4 regions of the Streptomyces sp. NPDC000410 genome follow, and region 1 is predicted to be linked to each of the others. Evidence: riboswitches for the same ligand, from Rfam matches in the RefSeq annotation. Region 1 holds a riboswitch; each other region holds the start of a gene.
The links. Region 1 has a riboswitch for cyclic di-AMP ahead of ABT342_RS17115 (M23 family metallopeptidase). Riboswitches for the same ligand answer to the same signal wherever they lie in the genome.
Positions count from the first base shown of each region.

Region 2: it holds a riboswitch for cyclic di-AMP, as region 1 does, so the genes downstream of both, ABT342_RS05400 (M23 family metallopeptidase) here and ABT342_RS17115 (M23 family metallopeptidase) in region 1, are expected to answer to the same signal.
Region 3: it holds a riboswitch for cyclic di-AMP, as region 1 does, so the genes downstream of both, ABT342_RS07190 (M23 family metallopeptidase) here and ABT342_RS17115 (M23 family metallopeptidase) in region 1, are expected to answer to the same signal.
Region 4: it holds a riboswitch for cyclic di-AMP, as region 1 does, so the genes downstream of both, ABT342_RS26845 (transglycosylase family protein) here and ABT342_RS17115 (M23 family metallopeptidase) in region 1, are expected to answer to the same signal.

Region 1 covers NZ_JBEPDM010000014.1:33,380-38,209, reverse strand. The annotation lists gene ABT342_RS17125 (M16 family metallopeptidase) at 1-615, shown strand, start outside; gene ABT342_RS17120 (M16 family metallopeptidase) at 633-2,015, shown strand; cyclic di-AMP (ydaO/yuaA leader) riboswitch at 2,226-2,390, shown strand; gene ABT342_RS17115 (M23 family metallopeptidase) at 2,404-3,177, shown strand; gene ABT342_RS17110 (GntR family transcriptional regulator) at 3,397-4,074, shown strand; gene ABT342_RS17105 (HPr family phosphocarrier protein) at 4,241-4,522, opposite strand; gene ABT342_RS17100 (bifunctional acetate--CoA ligase family protein/GNAT family N-acetyltransferase) at 4,678-4,830, shown strand, end outside.
Region 2 covers NZ_JBEPDM010000003.1:15,381-20,210, forward strand. The annotation lists gene trmB (tRNA (guanosine(46)-N7)-methyltransferase TrmB) at 1-619, shown strand, start outside; gene ABT342_RS05395 (PrsW family intramembrane metalloprotease) at 823-2,154, shown strand; gene ABT342_RS05400 (M23 family metallopeptidase) at 2,267-3,346, opposite strand; cyclic di-AMP (ydaO/yuaA leader) riboswitch at 3,358-3,494, opposite strand; gene ABT342_RS05405 (PP2C family protein-serine/threonine phosphatase) at 3,770-4,830, opposite strand, start outside.
Region 3 covers NZ_JBEPDM010000004.1:51,338-56,167, reverse strand. The annotation lists gene ABT342_RS07205 (XRE family transcriptional regulator) at 1-459, shown strand, start outside; gene ABT342_RS07200 (DUF6126 family protein) at 471-593, shown strand; gene ABT342_RS07195 (tyrosine-protein phosphatase) at 615-1,430, opposite strand; cyclic di-AMP (ydaO/yuaA leader) riboswitch at 2,065-2,227, shown strand; gene ABT342_RS07190 (M23 family metallopeptidase) at 2,230-3,063, shown strand; gene ABT342_RS07185 (SGNH/GDSL hydrolase family protein) at 3,174-3,965, shown strand; gene ABT342_RS07180 (STM4011 family radical SAM protein) at 3,926-4,819, opposite strand; gene ABT342_RS07175 (STM4012 family radical SAM protein) at 4,827-4,830, opposite strand, start outside.
Region 4 covers NZ_JBEPDM010000033.1:50,767-55,596, forward strand. The annotation lists gene ABT342_RS26830 (tetratricopeptide repeat protein) at 1-80, shown strand, start outside; gene ABT342_RS26835 (cytochrome P450 family protein) at 90-1,331, shown strand; gene ABT342_RS26840 (transglycosylase family protein) at 1,445-2,416, shown strand; cyclic di-AMP (ydaO/yuaA leader) riboswitch at 2,709-2,843, shown strand; gene ABT342_RS26845 (transglycosylase family protein) at 2,847-3,482, shown strand; gene ABT342_RS26850 (zinc ribbon domain-containing protein) at 3,693-4,830, shown strand, end outside.

The sequences.
Region 1 (4,830 bases):
GAGATCATCGGGCAGCAGCTGCGCGAGGAGGTCGTCGAGGAGGTGCCCGCCCGCGCCCTGATGGCCGCCTACCGGCTGCCGCACGACGGCACCCGCGAGTGCGACGCCGCCGACCTGGCGCTCACCGTCCTCGGCGGCGGCGAGTCGTCCCGGCTGCACAACCGCCTGGTGCGCCGCGACCGCACGGCCGTCGCCGCGGGCTTCGGCCTGCTGCGGCTCGCAGGGGCCCCCTCGCTCGGCTGGCTGGACGTGAAGACGTCCGCCGGGGTCGAGGTGCCCGACATCGAGGCCGCCGTCGACGACGAGCTGGCCCGGTTCGCCGCCGAGGGCCCCACGGCCGAGGAGATGGAGCGCGCACAGGCCCAGCTGGAGCGCGAGTGGCTGGACCGGCTCGGCACGGTCGCGGGCCGCGCCGACGAACTCTGCCGGTACGCGGTGCTGTTCGGCGACCCCCAGCTGGCGCTCAGCGCGGTCTCGCGGGTCCTCGACATCACCCCCGAGGAGGTCCAGGCGGTCGCCCAGGCCCGGCTGCGCCCCGACAACAGGGCGGTGCTGGTGTACGAGCCGCTCGCGGCCACCGAGGACAACGACGACGAAGAGGGAGCGGTCCAGTGACCGACGCTGCCGTGACCATGGACTTCCACCCGCAGCCGCAGCCGGGCGAGGCCAAGCCGTGGGCCTTCCCCGCCCCCGACCGCGGCGCGCTCGGCAACGGACTGACGGTCCTGCGCTGCCACCGCCCCGGCCAGCAGGTCGTGGCGGTCGAGATCTTCCTCGACGCCCCGCTGGACGCCGAGCCCGAGGGCCTGGACGGCGTCGCCACGATCATGGCGCGGGCGCTCTCCGAGGGCACGGACAAGCACACGGCGGAGGAGTTCGCCGCGGAGCTGGAGCGGTGCGGCGCCACGCTCGACGCGCACGCCGACCACCCCGGCGTCCGGGTCTCGCTGGAGGTCCCCGTCTCCCGGCTGCCCAAGGCCCTCGGCCTGGTCGCCGAGGCGCTGCGCGCGCCGCTGTTCGCCGACAGCGAGGTCGAGCGTCTCGTACAGAACCGGCTGGACGAGATCCCGCACGAGACCGCGAACCCGGCCCGCCGGGCGGCCAAGGAGCTCTCCCGGCAGCTGTTCCCGGCCACCTCCCGGATGTCGCGCCCCCGTCAGGGCACCGAGGAGACGGTGGAGCGCATCGACTCGGCAGCCGTACGCGCCTTCTACGAGGCGCACGTCCGCCCCTCGATGGCCACCGCCGTCATCGTCGGCGACCTCACCGGCGTCGACCTCGACGCGGTGCTCGCCGACACGCTCGGCGCCTGGACCGGCGACAAGGCGGAGAGCCGTCCGATGCCGCCGATCACCGCCGACGACACGGGCCGCGTCATCATCGTGGACCGCCCCGGAGCCGTCCAGACCCAGCTGCTGATCGGCCGGATCGGCGCGGACCGCCACGACCGGGTCTGGTCGGCCCAGGTCCTCGGCACCTACTGCCTGGGCGGCACCCTCACCTCCCGCCTGGACCGCGTCCTGCGCGAGGAGAAGGGCTACACGTACGGCGTGCGCTCCTTCGGGCAGGTGCTGCGCTCCACGGCCCCGACCGCCCCGGGCGGGGCCACGGGCGCCGCGATGCTCGCCATCAGCGGCTCCGTGGACACGCCGAACACGGGACCGGCGCTGGACGACCTCTTCAAGGTGCTGCGCACGCTCGCCGCGGAGGGGCTGACCGACGCCGAGCGCGATGTCGCCGTGCAGAATCTGGTGGGTGTGGCCCCGCTGAAGTACGAGACGGCGGCGTCCGTGGCGGGCACGCTGGCCGACCAGGTCGAGCAGGGCCTTCCGGACGACTACCAGGCCCAGCTGTACGCGCGCCTGGCGGAGACCGGCACGGTCGAGGCGACGGCCGCGGCAGTCAACGCCTTCCCGGTGGACCGGCTCGTCACGGTCCTCGTCGGGGACGCACACGAGATCGAGGACCCGATCCGGGAGCTCGGCATCGGTGAAGTGACCGTTGTCACGGGCTGATTGAGCCGAGAGGGCCCGAAGAGGGCCGAGAGGGACCCCGGCCGGCAGGCATGCCACCGGGGTCCTTTTTATGTCCGCTTCGAGGGGGGATGTAGGTGTCTGCCCTGTGGCATGCACTACAAATCGGCGTGTCTGTTTGGTGATTGAATGATCTCCCGCTTAGCGTCTTCTGCGCTGCCCGTCAGTTGCACCAGCCGCACCCGCGGCATCGGGCAGCCATCGCCGAGTCCCCGTCCGGCGCGAGCCTGGGGAGCCGGGGACCCACATGTCCCCTGGGGTGAATCGGACGCCTTCGCACCCGGTGCGGAGGGGCCCGTAGGAGACCTTCCTGCTCCGAACCCGTCAGCTAACCCGGTAGGCGAGAAGGAAGGAAAGGATCAGCCACTACATGGCGTTCACCCGTGCCACCGGGAAGCATCGTGGTCCGAGCCGGCTGTCGCGCAGGAGCGCGGGCGTGGCCGGAGTCGCGACCCTCGCCACCACCGGAGTCATCGGAACCCTCGCCTCCCCGGCGGTCGCCGCCGAAGCGGAAAGCCTCTCCCTCGAAGACACCGGCCTGACCCAGGCCATCGTCGCTCCCGACTACCTCGCCGAGCAGATCGACGCCCAGGCCGAGGCCCAGCAGCTGGAGGCCGACCTCGCCGCCGCCCAGGCGAAGGCCGAGGCCGAGGCGAAGCGCAAGGCGGAGGCCCGCGCCGAGGCGGCCCGCGAGGCCGAGGAGCGCGCCGCCCGCGAGGCCGAGCGCAAGCGCCTGATGTCGTACACCCTCCCGGTCGCCGGCTCGTACGTCAGCACCAGCTACCAGGCGGGCAGCTCGCTCTGGTCCTCCGGCAGCCACACCGGCGTCGACTTCCATGCCGCCTCCGGCACTTCGGTCGTGGCCGTCGGCTCCGGCAAGGTCGTGGAGGCCGGCTGGGGCGGCGCGTACGGCAACAACATCGTCATCAAGATGAACGACGGTACGTACACCCAGTACGGCCACCTGGCGTCGATCGACGTCTCGGTCGGCCAGACCGTCACCCCCGGCCAGCAGATAGGCCGCGCCGGATCGACCGGCAACTCGACCGGTCCGCACCTCCACTTCGAGGCCCGTACGGGCGAGGACTACGGCTCCGACATCGACCCGGTCGCGTATCTGCGCGCGCACGGCGTGAACGTCTGAGACCTTCAGTGTCTGAGATCTTCGGCGTCTGAGATCTTCAGCGAAGGCCCCGGCTCGGGATGAACCGAGCCGGGGCCTTCGTCGTCTTCCGGCCAAAAGATATCCATGGATTCCCGTTCGCCGTCGGAAATTCCGTCCCCTTGCAATAGAGTCACCGGACAGGCAGGGCGATCGGGCAGAGATCCACGGGTTTCGCGAGGATTAAAGCGGAGGTTCGGTATGCGCATTCCAGCGCGCTCGGTATGCGCGGCGATCCGCGACGACATCATCACCGGTGTCTTCGAGCGCGGCAGCCGGCTCACCGAGGAGCAGCTGGCGCGCCGCTACGGCGTATCCCGCGTACCGGTGCGCGAAGCGCTGCGCACCCTGGAGTCGGAGGGCTTCGTGGTCACCCGCAGGCACGCCGGAGCCTGCGTCGCCGAGCCCACCGAGCAGGAGGCCGCCGATCTGCTGGAGATCAGGATGCTGCTGGAGCCGCTGGGTGCGGCGCGCGCGGCCCAGCGGCGCACGGAGGCGCACCTCAAGGTGCTGCGCGGCCTGGTCAGACTGGGCCAGGAGCGGGCGCGGCGGGGTCAGGGCGAGGACCTGCGCTCGCTCGGCGCCTGGTTCCACGAGACCCTCGCCCAGGCCTGCGGCAGTCCCGGCCTCACCGCCCTGCTCACCCAGCTCCGGCACAAGACCGCCTGGATGTACGCCGTCGAGCAGCCGGCCCGGCCCCTGGAGTCGTGGGCCGAGCACGGCGCGATCGTGGACGCCGTGGCGCGCGGTGACGCGGAGCGGGCCAGGGCGCTCACCGCGATGCACGCGGAGCGGGCGAACGGCGCGCACCGGCTGCGCACCGGTGTGGTGGTGAGGGCTTCGCAACACTCCGTAAACACGGTGAGCGGCCGTCATTAACATGGCCGACGTATACAAGAAGTATTCGCATCGGAGATTTCCCTTTGTGGGATTTCGCCGCGCGTAAACGCGTATAAAGCGGCGGAGCCGCGCACCGATGAAGGTGGTGCGCGGCTCCGCTCCGCATTCCCCGCGAGAATTCAGCAAATTCGGGGACCGGATGGTCTCAGACGGTTTCGGGGAGTTCCTCGAGCCCCTCCGCGACCAGCTTCGCCAGCCGGTCCAGAGCGGCCTCGGCGCCTTCCGCGTCGGAGGCGAGCACGATCTCCTCGCCGCCCTCGGCGCCCAGACCGAGCACCGCGAGCATCGAGACGGCGTTGACGGGGGTGCCGCCGGCCTTGGCGATCGTCACGGGGACGCCGGACGCCGTGGCGGCACGGACGAAGATGGAGGCGGGGCGGGCGTGGAGGCCCTCGGCCCAGCCGACATTGACGCGGCGCTCAGCCATGGTGATGCCCTTCGGGTGCTCTTCGGTGCCAAATGTTGTCTAGACCAGTCTCTCATGCGTGCTGGAGTGCCCCCAGCGTGCCCTGGAGCGAGGCGGTCCGCGAGCCGTGTCCGCGAGCCGTGCCGACGCTGTTGCCGGAGCCGTACGCTGGCCCCATGCAGAGCCCGTCGGATCACGCGTACCCCGACCACTGGGAAGCCGACGTGGTGTTGCGCGACGGTGGCACCGCGAGGATCAGGCCCATCACGACCGAGGACGCCGAGCGGCTCGTCAGCTTCTACGAACAGGTCTCGGACCAGTCCAAGTAC
Region 2 (4,830 bases), on a different contig from region 1:
GCAGGGCGAGGCGCTGCTGCGGCTGTGGCCCACGTGGGGGCTCGACATCGACGGGATGCGGACGCTCGACCTCGGCGAGATGTTCGGCGGGCTGCCCGTCGTGCTGGAGATCGGCTTCGGGATGGGTGAGGCGACGGCCCGGATGGCCGCGGCCGACCCGGACACCGGCATCCTCGCCGTGGACGTGCACACGCCCGGCCAGGGCAATCTGCTCGGGCTCGCGGACCGGATGGGCCTGACCAACATCCGCGTGGCGAACGGCGACGCGATCATCCTGCTCCGCGAGATGCTCACCCCGGACGCCCTCGACGGGCTGCGCGTCTACTTCCCCGACCCGTGGCCGAAGAAGCGGCACCACAAGCGCCGGCTGATCCAGCCGGAGTTCCTGACCCTCGCCGCGACCCGGATGAAGCCGGGGGCCGTCCTGCACTGCGCGACCGACTGGGAGCCGTACGCCGAGCAGATGCTCGAGGTGCTCTCCGCGCACCCGGACTTCGAGAACACACAGCCGGACGGCGGCTACGCGCCCCGACCCGCCTTCCGCCCGCTGACGCGGTTCGAGGGACAGGGGCTCGACAAGGGCCATGTGGTGCACGACCTGCTGTTCCGCCGGAAGTAGCGGAGCATCAGCGGCGAAGCAGCCGAGCAGCAGCGGCCAAGCAGCGAAGCAGCGGCCAAGCAGCGGAGCAGCAGCAGCGAAGCAGCGACCAAGCAGCGGCTGACGTCATACCGACAGCGACAGCCACCGCGACGACGAAAGCAGTGGCGAAGTCGCGCCAAAAGTACCTTCGCGCTGTCAGTGGCGGTCGTTAGGGTCATTAGGTGTCCGACACGTCCCCGCAGCCCACGCGGCCCCAGCCCCACCCCGCCGTTCCGGCGTGCGACGAGCAGCCGCTGTTCGAAGCCGTCCCGGAGCGCGCGCAGTGGCGCTACAAACCGCGCCGCGCCTTCTGGCGCAGCAAAGCCGTGCGCGCCGGGGCCGTGATCACGCTCCTCGCCCTCTCCGCGCTGGTGATCCTCGCGCTGGTCCGCGAACAGACCGGCACCCAGGGCTTCATGGTCGGCCTCGGCCTGGCCCTGCTGCCCGTTCCGCTGCTGCTGGCGGCGTTCCGCTGGCTGGACCGGGTCGAGCCGGGCCCCTGGCGGAACCTGTTCTTCGCCTTCGCCTGGGGCGCCTTCGCCGCCGCGCTCGTCGCCATCATCGCGAACTCGTTCGCGACCCAGTGGATAGCCACCGCCACGGCCGACCCGGCCTCCGCCAACACCATCGGGGCGACGGTGGTCGCCCCGGTCGTCGAGGAGAGCGCCAAGGCCGCCGCGATCCTGCTGATCTTCCTCTTCCGAAGACGGGACTTCACGGGGCTCGTCGACGGAGTCGTCGTCGCCGGCTTCACGGCGACCGGCTTCGCCTTCACCGAGAACATCCTGTATCTCGGCCGCGCCTTCGGCGAGGACCAGGAGTCCGGCCACGCGGGCTTCGCCTCAATCACCGCGGGGACGTTCTTCGTCCGGATCGTGATGTCGCCGTTCGCGCATCCGCTCTTCACGGTGATGACCGGTATCGGCTTCGGCATCGCGGCGTTCACCGCCCGGCGGCGCAGGTTCCGCAGGACCGTGCTGCCGCTGCTCGGCCTCCTGGTCGCGATGGGCATGCACGCCCTGTGGAACGGGTCGGCGGTGTTCAGCCCCTGGGGCTTCCTCGCGGTGTACGGGCTGTTCATGCTGCCCGCGGTCGGCCTGCTGACGTGGCTCGCCATATGGTCCCGCCAGCGCGAGCTGCGCACGATCTCGTCCCAGCTGCCCGCGTACGCCGCGGCCGGCTGGCTCTCCGCCGCCGAGCCGCTCGCCCTCTCCTCGATGCGCGCGCGCACGGTCGCCCGTGACATGGCGGGGCACCGGCACGGTCCGGCGGCGGCCCGCGCCGTGTCCGAGTACGAGGCGTTCGCGACGTCCCTCGCGTTCCTGCGTCACCGGGCCCACCGCGGGGCGGCGGGGCCGGACTTCGTCGCGCGCGAGCAGGAGCTGCTGCACCACCTCTGGCAGCGCAAGCACATAGCGGGCCCGGCACTGACGTACGCGGCGCGGGCGACGGGGCGGGTGTGGGTGCCCCCGCCGTACCGGGACTACGACGGCTACAACCCGTACCGCGGCTAGCCACACACGCCACACACGTGAGGGACCGTACGGGAGACAACAGAACGGCAGCTCTGGCGGTCGCCGGGTGGCGGTGCCAGAGCTGCCGTACGGGCCTTCGTGAGATCCGGCCCTAGACCGTGAGGCCCTTGCCGCGCAGCCACGCCATCGGGTCGATGCCGTCGCCGCCCGCCGTGTGCACCTCCAGGTGCAGGTGCGGGCCCGTGACGTTGCCGGTGGCGCCGACGCGGCCGATGGTCTCGCCGGTGCCGACCTTCTGCCCGGCGCCGACGGTCATCGACGACAGGTGGCAGTACCAGACCTCGGTGCCGTCCTCGAGCTCCAGCACGATGCGGTAGCCGTACGACCCCGACCAACCGGCCGACTTGATGGTGCCGCCGTGCACGGCCTTCGCCGGCGTACCCGTGGGCGCGGCGAGGTCGAGGCCGGTGTGGTAGCCGGAGGACCACATCGAGCCGGCCTGGCCGTACGTGGAAGTGATCGTGTACGAGGACGTCGGCAGGGAGTAGCTCGCGGCGAGCTTGGCGAGCCGCTCGGCCTCCGCCTTGCGCGCCGCCTCCTCGGCAGCCGCCTTCGCCGCCGCCTCCGCCTTCCGCTTCTCCTCGGCGGCCTTGGCCTCGGCCGCGGTCTGCTGCTTCTTGGCCTCCGCCGCGGCCTGTTCCGCTGCCGCCTGCTCCGCGGCCGCCTTGGCCTCGGCGTCGACCTTGGCCTGCTGCTGCTCGGCCTGCTGGAGGATCCGGGCGCGCAGGGCCTCGCCCGCGTCGGCGGTGGCGTCGGCGCCGCTGTCCGCCGAGGAGTCGATGGAAAGCGTGGTGAGGGGAGCCTCGTTCCCGCTCTGCGCGTCGGCCTCGTCCTCGTCCGAGTCGGAGATAAGGGAGCCCACACCCGGCAGCGACTTGGCGTCCGGGAGGTTGTCCGTGATGGTGTCGGGAAGGGATATGGAGACCGGCGGCTTGTCCTGCGCGGTGGCCATACCGCCCGCGCCGACGGCCGCGATGACGCCGACACCGAGGACGGTGGAGCTACGGGCCAGTCCATTGCGCTGCTTGACGACGCGGTGCCTGCCGCGGACCGGACGGACGGACTCCTCCGTCGGGTTCCATTCCTCCCCCGCGGCGGTGGGGGCCCACTGGCCGGTGGGGACCCACTCGGTGGTGGGGGGATCCTGGAGGGCAGGCTCGTTTGACGCCACGGGGGCGTGCTCCTTTCCTTCCTTCTCGCCTACCGGGTTAGCTGACGGGTTCGGAGCAGGAAGGTCTCCTACGAGCACCACGAAGGCGCCCGATTCACCCCAATTGGTGGTTCCCCGGTTCCCTTGCGGGATTCGGCGCGTGCGCACGGTGCCGTCTCTTGCGACGGCTGGGACGACCGCGCTGCGTTATCGAACGTTAATAGACACCCGGTCGTGATTCCAAGCCGTTCCAGCTGATCATTAACACCCTCGCCATGGACTTACCAGGGCACAAGCGGGCGGAATCGGGCGAGTTGACCGCCCCTCAACCGGAATCCCGTCACCACCATCTTCTGACAGTTCGTCAAATGTTATGCGGAGGGGCGCCCTTCGGCTACGTTCCGTAGCGCACTCGTGTCTACGGAGCACGCCCACGGGACACGTCTACGGAACCACCGGTACCGTTTTGCGCCGCTCCGGCTGCCGCTCCCCCGGCCGGCTGACCGCCAGCAGCGCCATGTCGTCCGTCGACTCGCCGCCCGTGTGCCGCCGTACGTCGTCGACGAGCGCGTCCAGCAGTTCCTCCGGGCCGGGGAAGATCCGGCCCCCGAGGCGTTCGCGCGGATCGTAGAAGACGCCATGCGCGTCCCGCGCCTCGGAGAGTCCGTCCGTGTAGAGGAGGAGGGTCGCGCCCGGCGGGTACGCGCTCTCGTCCGCCCGGTCCGGCCAGGAGGCCAGATCGCCCATGCCGAGCGGCAGCGCGGGCCGGACCGGCTCCAGCAGCTCCAGTGCGCCGTCCGCGTGCAGGAGCAGCGGCGGGGGGTGCCCCCGGTTGACCACCCGGACCCGGCCGTCGCCGCGCGGGATCTCGGCGAGCACGGCGGTGGTGAAGCCCTCGAACGCGTCGAGCCCGGAGCGCCGCGTCCCCTCCCGCGCGAGCGCGCGCTCCAGCCGCTGGGCCACCCCCTCCAGCGTGGACTCCTGCTCGGCGGCCTCCCGGAACGCCCCCAGCACGACGGCCACCGCCTCGACCGCGTCCAGCCCCTTCCCCCGTACGTCCCCGACCACCAGCCGGACCCCGAACGGGGTGTCCTGCACGGCGAACAGGTCCCCGCCGATGAACGCGTCCGCCTGCGCCGCCTCGTACCGCGCGGCGATCTGCAGCCCGCCGATCCGGTCGGCGGGCGAGGGCAGTACGGCACGCTGCGCGGCCTCCGCGATGACGCGCGCGGACGCCAGGCGCTCGCCGCTGCGGCGCACGACACGGTTGATGAAGAGGGCGAGAACGGACACCGTGACGACGGTCAGGAATTCGGTCGTCGCCGGAACCTGGGTCATCGTGCCGTTGTGGATGTGCAGTCCGAGCACGGCGGCCACGGTGGCCACGGCGGTCACCAGCGTGCCGCGATAGGAGAAGAACGGGGCCGCGATCAGCGGCGCGGCGGCGAAGAGCGGCGAGGCGGTGTACGCCTCGGGGGTGGCGAGGTCGAAGAGTACGCCGATGA
Region 3 (4,830 bases), on a different contig from region 1:
CGGCTGGAGACGGGCAACCGGCAGCCTTCGCTGCCGATGCTGCTCGCCCTCGCCCGGACCTACGGTACGACGGTCTCCGAGCCCCTCGGCGAGCTGCCGCCGGAGCGCGACGCCGTCATCCGCGGCGGGCGGATGGGCCCCGCCGAGGCCGACGGCTGGACCTACCGGCAGGCCGGCGGGCGCGGACGCGCCATGCAGGCCCTGCGGGTGCGCGTGCCGTACGGGACCCAGGGGGACCTCGTGCGGGTGCATCCCGGCGAGGAGTGGCTGTACGTCATCGAAGGGCGGCTGCGCCTGGGCCTCGGCGAAACCGTGCACGAGCTCGACCCGGGGGACAGCGCCCACTTCGACTCGCTCACTCCGCACCGTATCGCCGCTGTCACGCGGGAGGGGGCCGAGCTGCTGTTCGTCCACACGCTGCTGCAGAGCCCCGACCCGCACGCGCACCCGCACGCCTGAGGAGGCCGCTGATGAACCAGGACCAGGAGCAGAAGTTTCCGGTCGGACTGATCGTCCGGCTCTTCGCCTATCTGGTGGCGGGCCACCTGTTCGCGGCGTTCCTCTATCTGCTGTTCAAGGTCGGGGCCGGCTGACCCGGTGTTTCGCCCGGTGGCTCAGAGCGCCCCGTCCAGGAGGCGCTCGCGCAGCCGCTCACGCGTCTGCGGCGTGATGCCCAGGCCGTCGGACAGGTAGCGCTCGGTGCCGCCCCAGGTCTCGTCGATGGTGTCGAACGCGGCGGCGAGGTACTCGGCGCGGGCGTCGAACAGCGGGCTCAGCAGCTCCATCACCTCCGGGGACATCCCGGCGGGCGCGTTCTCGCCGCGGCGCACCTTGTAGCGGCGGTGCGGGTCGTTCGACTTGAGGTAGTCGGCCTCGATGGCGTCGCGCTCGACGCCCACGGCGAGCAGCGAGACGGCTATGGACAGACCCGCCCGGTCCTTGCCGGCCGCGCAGTGCATCAGGGCCGGGACGCTGTCCTCCGCCAGGGCGTGCAGCACCCGGCTGTGCTCGGCGGTGCGCTCCTTGATGATGACCCGGTAGGACTCGATCATCCGGTTGGCCGCCTTGCCGTCGCCGAGGATGGACCGCAGCTGGTCCAGATCGCCGTCGCGGACCATCTTCCAGAACTCGGCGCCGTCGGCCGGGTCGGTGAGCGGGATGTTCACGTTGCGCACTCCGGGCAGCTCGACGTCCAGGCCGTCCAGCTTCTGGTCCGCGGAGTTGCGGAAATCGAAGATCGTGTGGAGCCCGAGCGAGGAGAGGAACGCGGCATCCGCGTCGGTCGCGTGCGCCAGGTGGCCGCTGCGGAAGAGCCGTCCGTACTGAACGCGCAGCCCGTCCACGGTCGGCAGTCCGCCCACGTCCCTGAAGTTGCGCACGCCCGACAGCTCGGGTTCGGTCGACGGGACCTCGGGCAGCTGCTGCGTCACGGGGGCTCCTGAGTGTCTGCGGTCGGCACGGCTCGCCGACGTAGGCGCGCTGTCGACGATACGACATTGGTTCCTCAGGCAATCATCTTGGTTGTGCGTTCGGTCGACCGTGCAAGGGAGTTGCCTCCAGGGCGGCTTGGGATCGAAGGTGTTCGGTTCTGCGTGAATTTGGTGGGTTGTGGTGATCGACACGGAGGGTGGCGGTCGCGCCTGGCTGCTGTGCGGGCGCGCAAGCGGTTACGCATGACCCGGTCGAGAGCGGTCCCCGGTTCGTCCGCCACGCTGCGCGGCGATCTTGGCGCCGTGGCGCTCCAGCAGTGCCGGATATAGGGGCATTGCTGGCCTACTGAGGCTTATGCCCGTATTAGGTCATCTGGGGCAACAAGCCCCGGTTGCGGGGGAGATGACGTCCATGCCGTGAGCGGGATCATATTGGTGACGTTCCGTCGCCGCGCGCCGCCGTCAAATTCCCCGCTCCTCAAGGGAGTCGAAGACCGTAATCCACGCAGGGTGACCGGGAAATCCCCGCGGATATCACGCGGGCGAATCAGCGGCCCAAGCGGTGGCTTGTTCGTGCCGACCGGGCTCGCTTACGGTCACCGCAATCCGGTCGGAACGCCTAATCCTGCCGTCGTCCGGAATATCGCATCTATCCACGTGTGGCAGGAGCGGGGGACCCAGTGAAACCGCCGGTCCGTCAATGCGGAGCGGCTCGGGGTGAAGTCGCGCACCTACGCGGCCGGGCAGCTCCAGCCCGAACCCGACAGCTCACTTCGCAGGCGCCGGAGAGGAATTCGCCATGCCCGCAATGGGTAAGCACCGCCGTTCGAGGAAGAACCCGATCACGCGCGGACTCGTCGCCGCGGGCACGGGTGGCGCCGTCATCGCGCTCCCGCTCATCGGTGCCACCGGCGCGCACGCGGCGGAGAAGTCCGCGCCTGCCGTCGCCCCGGAGCGGACTGTCTCCGTCGCCCAGCAGGTCGAGGCTCCCAAGGCTCCCCGGACCTACACGGTGGCGCCCGGCGACACCCTGGCGAAGATCGCCAAGGAGCAGAAGGTCAGCGGCGGCTGGAAGAAGCTGTACGCGGACAACCGCTCCGTCGTGGGTGCGAACCCCTCCGTGATCCGTCCGGGTATCCAGCTGGCCATCGGCGCGAACGCGAAGCCCAAGGCCGCCCCCGCTGCCGCCCCCGCCGGGAAGGCCGCCCCCGCCGCGAAGACCCGCGTCGCCCCCTTCTTCGCCCCGGTCCCCTCCGCCGTCACCACCGCGTACAAGACCGCCGGAGCCATGTGGTCCAGCGGCTACCACACCGGCGCCGACTTCGCGGCCGCCACCGGGACCTCCGTGAAGGCCGTCGGCGCGGGCACCGTCGTCTCGGCCGGCTGGAGCGGTTCGTACGGCAACGAGGTCGTCATCCAGCACGCCGACGGCACCTACTCGCAGTACGCCCACCTCTCCCAGCTGTCCGTCTCGTCCGGCCAGAGCGTGCGCGGCGGGGAGCAGATCGGCCTGTCCGGCTCCACCGGCAACTCCTCCGGTCCGCACCTGCACTTCGAGGTCCGTACCACTCCGCGCTACGGCTCCGACATCGACCCGCTGGCGTACCTGCGCCAGCACGGCGTCTCGATCTGACGTGTCGTATTCCCGTTTCCCGGAAAGCTGACCAGGTGGTCTATATCACCCCGCGTCAACCCATCCCTACGGTGGCGTAAGTCACTTCGTGAGGTGAAGGATGTCTCGACGTGGCAGACGATTCGAGATCAAGAAAAAACAGTGCATTCGGGTCGTACGCGGCGATCGGTGACAGCTTCACCGAGGGCGTCGGGGATCCCGGACCCGAGGGACAGTTCGTGGGCTGGGCGGACCGCCTCGCCGTCCTGCTCGACGACCGCGTACCGGAACACACCTTCCGCTACGCCAACTTGGCGGTACGAGGCAGGCTGCTGGACCAGATCGTCGAGGAGCAGGTCCCGCGCGCCAAGGAACTCGCCCCCGACCTGGTGACGTTCTGCGCGGGCGGCAACGACATCATCCGCCCCGGCACCGACCCCGACGACGTCGCCGCGCGCTTCGAGCGCGCGGTCGCCGACCTCACCGGCGCGGTCGGCACCGTCATGGTGACCACCGGCTTCGACACCCGCGGCGTGCCCGTACTGCGTCATCTGCGGGGCAAGATCGCCACGTACACCGCGCACGTCCGGGCCATCGCCGACCGCTACGACTGCCCCGTCCTCGACCTGTGGTCGCTCAAGTCCGTCCAGGACAGGCGCGCCTGGGACGACGACCGGCTGCACCTGTCACCCGAGGGCCACACCCGCGTCGCGCTCCGCGCCGCCCAGGTGCTCGGTCTCGACGTCCCCGCCGACCCCGACCAGGCGTGGCCGCCGCTGCCGCCCCGCGGGACGCTGGAGGTCCGCCGCGACGACATCCACTGGGCGCGCGAGTACCTGGTGCCGTGGATCGGGCGGCGGCTGCGGGGGGAGTCGTCCGGGGATCATGTGGAGCCGAAGCGTCCTGATCTGCTTCCGCTCTGAATCATCCCGTTCGCGCCGGCGGGGATCCGCTCCAGGACCCCGCCCGCGAACACGTCGTACAGCGGCAGCGACTCCAAGTGGACATAGCCGATATGGCAGTCGCACAGGGCGAGCGGACAGGCGCGGGGCCGCAGGGCCGTGCGGTACGAGCCGTCGTAGAGGTTGCCGAGCTCCTCCCGGACGAAGTGGCAGCGTCGCACCGTCCCCTCGCCGTCCACCGAGATCACCGACTCGCCCGTCCGGCACGGCAGGCCCGCCGAGCGGTGGGGGTGCCGGCTGAACGGGAAGAGCGGGTCGAGGGCCGTCCAGTCGGCGGCCTCCGCGTCGCTGTACTCCCGGCCCTCCGCGGCGTTGATCCACAGATAGACGTGTGGCGGGAGATCGGCCCGCAGCCGCCGGGCCTGCTCCAGATGCTCGGCGAAGCCGACGACCCCGACGCTGAACCGGATCCCGCGCGCGGCCAGGTCACGGCACTTGCCCAGGAAACGGTCGTACGGGGTCTGACCCGGGTGGTACGTGCACCACAGCGCGAGCGTGTCGGCGTCGGCGTCCGCCAGCCAGTCGGTCCGGCAGCTCAGATTGGTCTGGACGGCGACCCGGCGGATGTGCGGCAGCCGGGACAGCTCGACCAGCGTGGTCCGGTACCAGGAGCGGACGAGGCCCTCGCCCCAGGGCGTGAACAGCACCGACAGCCGGTCCTCCGTCTGCCGCGCCGCCCAGCCGGCGAACCGCTCCAGGGCCGCCCGGTCACCGCGCAACTGCTCGCGGCTGTCGCGGCGCTTCGCGAACGGGCAGTACGGGCAGTCGTAGTCGCAGGAGGCCAGTGGTCCCCGGTACAGAACGGTCAGATCCATCCGCGTCTCAC
Region 4 (4,830 bases), on a different contig from region 1:
ACTGGTACCGCAAGGCCGCGGACATGGGCCACCCGGGTGCGAGGAAGGCCCTCGGCGAGAACCCGGAGCGACCCGGATAACGTCGGGGCGTGAGCAACACACCCGCCCCCGAACTCTTCACCTGGGAGTTCGCCACCGACCCGTACCCCGCCTACGCCTGGCTGCGCGAGCACGCGCCCGTACACAGGACCGCCCTGCCCAGCGGCGTCGAGGCCTGGCTCGTGACCCGGTACGCGGACGCCAAGCAGGCCCTCGCGGACCAGCGGCTCAGCAAGAACCCGGCGCATCACGACGAGCCGGCGCACGCCAAGGGGAAGACGGGCATCCCGGGGGAGCGCAAGGCGGAGCTGATGACGCATCTGCTGAACATCGACCCGCCCGACCACACCCGGCTGCGCCGCCTGGTCTCGAAGGCGTTCACCCCGCGCCGGGTCGCCGAATTCGCCCCGCGCGTACAGGAACTGACGGACCGGCTGATCGACGACTTCGCCGAGGACGGCAGCGCCGACCTCATCCACCAGTTCGCCTTCCCGCTCCCCATCTACGCGATCTGCGACATGCTCGGCGTCCCGCGCGAGGACCAGGACGACTTCCGGGACTGGGCGGGAATGATGATCCGGCACGGCGGCGGACCGCGCGGCGGCGTGGCCCGCTCGGTGAAGAAGATGCGCGGCTATCTCGCCGAGCTGATCCACCGAAAGCGCGAAAACCCGGCGGACGACCTCATCTCCGGACTGATCCGCGCCTCCGACCACGGCGAGCACCTGACCGAGAACGAAGCCGCGGCGATGGCGTTCATCCTCCTCTTCGCCGGTTTCGAGACGACGGTCAACCTCATCGGCAACGGGATGTACACGCTGCTGCGCCACCCGGAGCAGCGCCGCAGGCTCCAGGAGTCCCTCGCGGCCGGGGAGAGCGGCCTGCTCGCCACCGGCGTCGAGGAACTGCTGCGTTACGACGGGCCCGTGGAGCTGGCCACCTGGCGGTTCGCCACCGAGCCGCTCACGCTCGGAGGGCAGGACATCGCGGCGGGGGACCCGGTCCTCGTCGTACTCGCCGCGGCCGACCGGGATCCGGACCGGTTCGCCGACCCGGACACGCTCGACCTGGCCCGGAGGGACAACCAGCACCTCGGATACGGGCACGGCATCCACTACTGCCTCGGTGCCCCGCTCGCGCGGCTGGAAGGGCAGACCGCGCTCGCGACGTTGCTGACCAGGTTGCCCGACTTGCGACTTGCAGCCGATCCTTCCGATTTGCGCTGGCGAGGCGGCCTCATTATGCGTGGATTGCGCACTCTGCCCGTTGAGTTCACGCCGCCAAGTTACTGACGGTCAGTCAACTCTGTGACTTTCGCGTTATCTGGACTGCATCGACTTGTGACCGGTGTTCGAATACGGCTACGTTCACCGACGACTCAGCAGTCACACGAAAGGCCCACCGCATGCGCTCCGGGAATGGTCGGCATCGTCGCCCCCGTCAGGCACCCGCACTTGTCGTCGCGGCAGGGGTGACCGGATCGGCCATCGCCATCCCGCTGCTCGGCGCCGGTTCGGCATCCGCCGCCGACGCCACCACCTGGGACCGTGTCGCGGACTGTGAGACCGGCGGAATGTGGAGTGCCGACTTCGGCAACGGCTACTACGGCGGACTCCAGTTCTCGCAGGAGACCTGGGAGGACTTCGGCGGTACCGAGTACGCGGCACGCGCCGACCTCGCCAGCCGCTCGCAGCAGATCGCGGTCGCCGAGAAGGTGTTCGCCGCGCAGGGCAAGGAGGCGTGGCCCAGCTGTGCGGTGATCACCGGGCTCGTGCCGGGCGCGAAGCCCTCGGTCGACCCGGCCGACACCTCCGGTGTCCTGCCTCTCCCGAAGGAGAACGTCAAGGCGCCCTCGTTCGGTGAAGGGGCCGACGCGGCGGCTGCGCCTTCGGCCCCGGCGTCGGACGCGCCCTCGGCATCGGCCTCGCCCGCGAAGCCCAAGGGGAAGCCGTCGGATCCGGCGTCGACCGAGCTGACCGAGTCGGCCGGGCCTGCCGAGTCCGTCACGCCCGCCCCGGCGGCGGGCGACACCGGTTCCGGCAAGCATCGCGGCACCCCGGCCACCAATGAGGATGAGGCGGGCAATTCGGTCAACGAGCGTGAATCCGGGCGTCATGCCTCACGAGGTGACACACCGGCACGAGAGGCGGCCGCCACCGAAGATGACTACACCGTCCGCCCCGGCGACAACCTGTGGACGATCGCGGACGCGAACAAGGTCCCCGGCGGCTGGTCCGCGCTCTACGGCGCGAACGCCGAGGTCGTCGGCTCCGACCCCGACCTCATCCTCCCTGGCCAGAGCCTTGATCTGGGCCTGAAGGAGAAGCCGTCGCCGGTGGCTGCGCCGGAGTCGAAGTCGGAGTCGAAGCCGAAGTAGTTCGAGGGCTTATGTCCGCTTCTGCGCAAGTGAGATATGGGTCTCTTCCGGCCAACTGGCGGGTTATGCCCGCCCGGTCCGGTCGTCCCGCCTCTCACCTGCGAAAACGGACATCTCCCCAAGGTGGTTAAGGGCGTTTTCTCCCCGATGTTCATCTTTGAACATCGGGGAGAGCTGTGTCTACGGTCTGAACCGCTCGCCATCGCGGGCCCCGTCGACCGTCACGCCGAATCCTGCCGTCGGTCGAAGGGAACGGTCGACGCGTCACGCGCCGTAGGCAGGAGCGGGGGACCCAAGGTAAGCGCCGCACCCGCCCGTTGAGGGCCGGGGCGGCTCGGGGTGAAGCCGCGCGAGCACGTTCGCGCGGCCGGGCAACTCACGGGCCCGAACCCGACAGCTCACCTCGCAGGCGTCGGTGAGGGGAATCTCCATGCTGTTCTCCGGCAAGGGCGAGCGCCGCCGCCCGACCGTTCTCCGGCGGACCTCGCGGTTCGCCACGCTCGCCGGTGTCACCGGCGCCGCGATCGTCGCCCCGCTGATGGCCGCCGGCGGCGCCAACGCCGCGACCTCCTCCGAGTGGGACGCCGTCGCCCAGTGCGAGTCCGGCGGCAACTGGTCCATCAACACCGGCAACGGCTACTACGGCGGTCTGCAGTTCTCCGCCTCCACCTGGGCCGCGTACGGCGGCACCGCGTACGCCGCCTCCGCCGACCAGGCGTCGAAGTCGCAGCAGATCACGGTCGCCGAGAAGGTCCTGGCCGGACAGGGCAAGGGTGCCTGGCCGCACTGCGGCGTGGGCCTGTCCAACGCCGCGTACACCGCCGAGCCCGCCCCGCAGCGCGCCGAGGCCCCGACCACCCGCTCCGAGCGCCCCGCCGCGGCGGCCCCGGCCAAGGCCGTCAAGAAGGGCGACGGCGAGTACAAGGTCAAGGCCGGCGACACCCTCGCCACGATCGCCGCGGCGAAGAAGGTCGAGGGCGGCTGGAAGAAGCTGTTCGACCTGAACAAGGACGTCGTCGGTGACGCCAACGTCATCTACCCGGGCCAGCTGCTCCACCTGAGCTGACCCCCCAGTCACTCCGGCCCCCTCAGCCACCCCGGCCCGGCGCGCCCCTTCCCCCCCATGAGCGCCGGGCCGGGGTTTCCGGACGGAGTCCGGGTGAGGGCAGGTCGCCTGGGATGCTGTCGGCCGCCTCATCCCGTGTGAGGTGCGTATCCCCGTATGGGGATTCGCGGATCGAATGTGTGACCTTTGTTCGCGGGTGTCGTTGATCGGATGGCAGTACAGCTCCAGTGGCACGGAAGGGTGATGGTCGCGATGGCCCGGTCGGCGGGGAGCCGGAAGGTGCCGCTCGCCGCAGGGCAGACGGCCCGGACCGCGTGCGCCCGTGGCTGGCTGCGCACCGGCTTGGACGAGAAAACCGGCGAACTCCTGCCATCGGCTGTGCTCGCGGAGCGCGTCGGATGGGCCACTGCTCTCGTGTCCACCATGGCCGCCGAGCTGCTGGCCGCGCACTGGAGCACGCACGATGTGGATGTCCTGGCATCCGGTGTGGACGCGGGCGGCCGCACGCTGCCGTCACAGGCGTGGATGGCGCTGCGCCGCCTTGGCTGGACCATCGCACCGCCCGAGGGCATCAGGGTCAATGACCGGATCGTGCGGATGGCTCAGGAGCAGGCCGGGCGTACGCTCCGCTCGGCGAAGTGGCGCGCTGACCTGACGGTCGGGGTCATCGCGTCCTGGCCCGCTGATTCGGCGAAGCGGACTGCTGAGGAATGGGACGCGGTCCGTGATGCGGTGCCGGATGGGCGGCATCTGCCGTCCAGTGTGATCACGTCCCGTACCCGGCAGATCGCCACATTCGCCCGCAGGCACGGCCGGATGCCGGCCGATGTGTTCGAGGCGGAGGGAACACCGGCGATCGCCCGCATGCTGCTGCTGTCCGCGTGCGACGGGCAGCAGGCCACCATCGAACGCGCCGGCGAGCCGGGCCGCGCGCTGCTGCGGTTGCAACTGCCCACCCGGCCCGACCCGGCCTCGTACGGGGACTGGACGTGGGTCGCCTGCCCCATCAGCCTGCCACCGACCATCCCGCCCGGTGCGGTGCTGCACCTGCCCACGCTGCGTCTGGACAGCGGCCGGGTGCGGGCCGATCTCGCCTACACCCACCCAGTACCGAAGGCAGCCCGTACCGGGCACACGGTCGCGCTCGGTGTGGACTGGGGACTGAACACCCTGCTGTCCGCCGGTGCTGCCCGGCTGCACGACGACGGGCGGATCACCGCCCTCGGTGCCGGTGCCATGTTCCGGACCGCCGGTGTCCTCGCCAAGCAGCACCGGCTACGGCGGGAGAGCGAGCACCTGCACGCCAAGGCCGACCAGTACCAGCGGCTCATCGCCGGGGTCGAGCGGC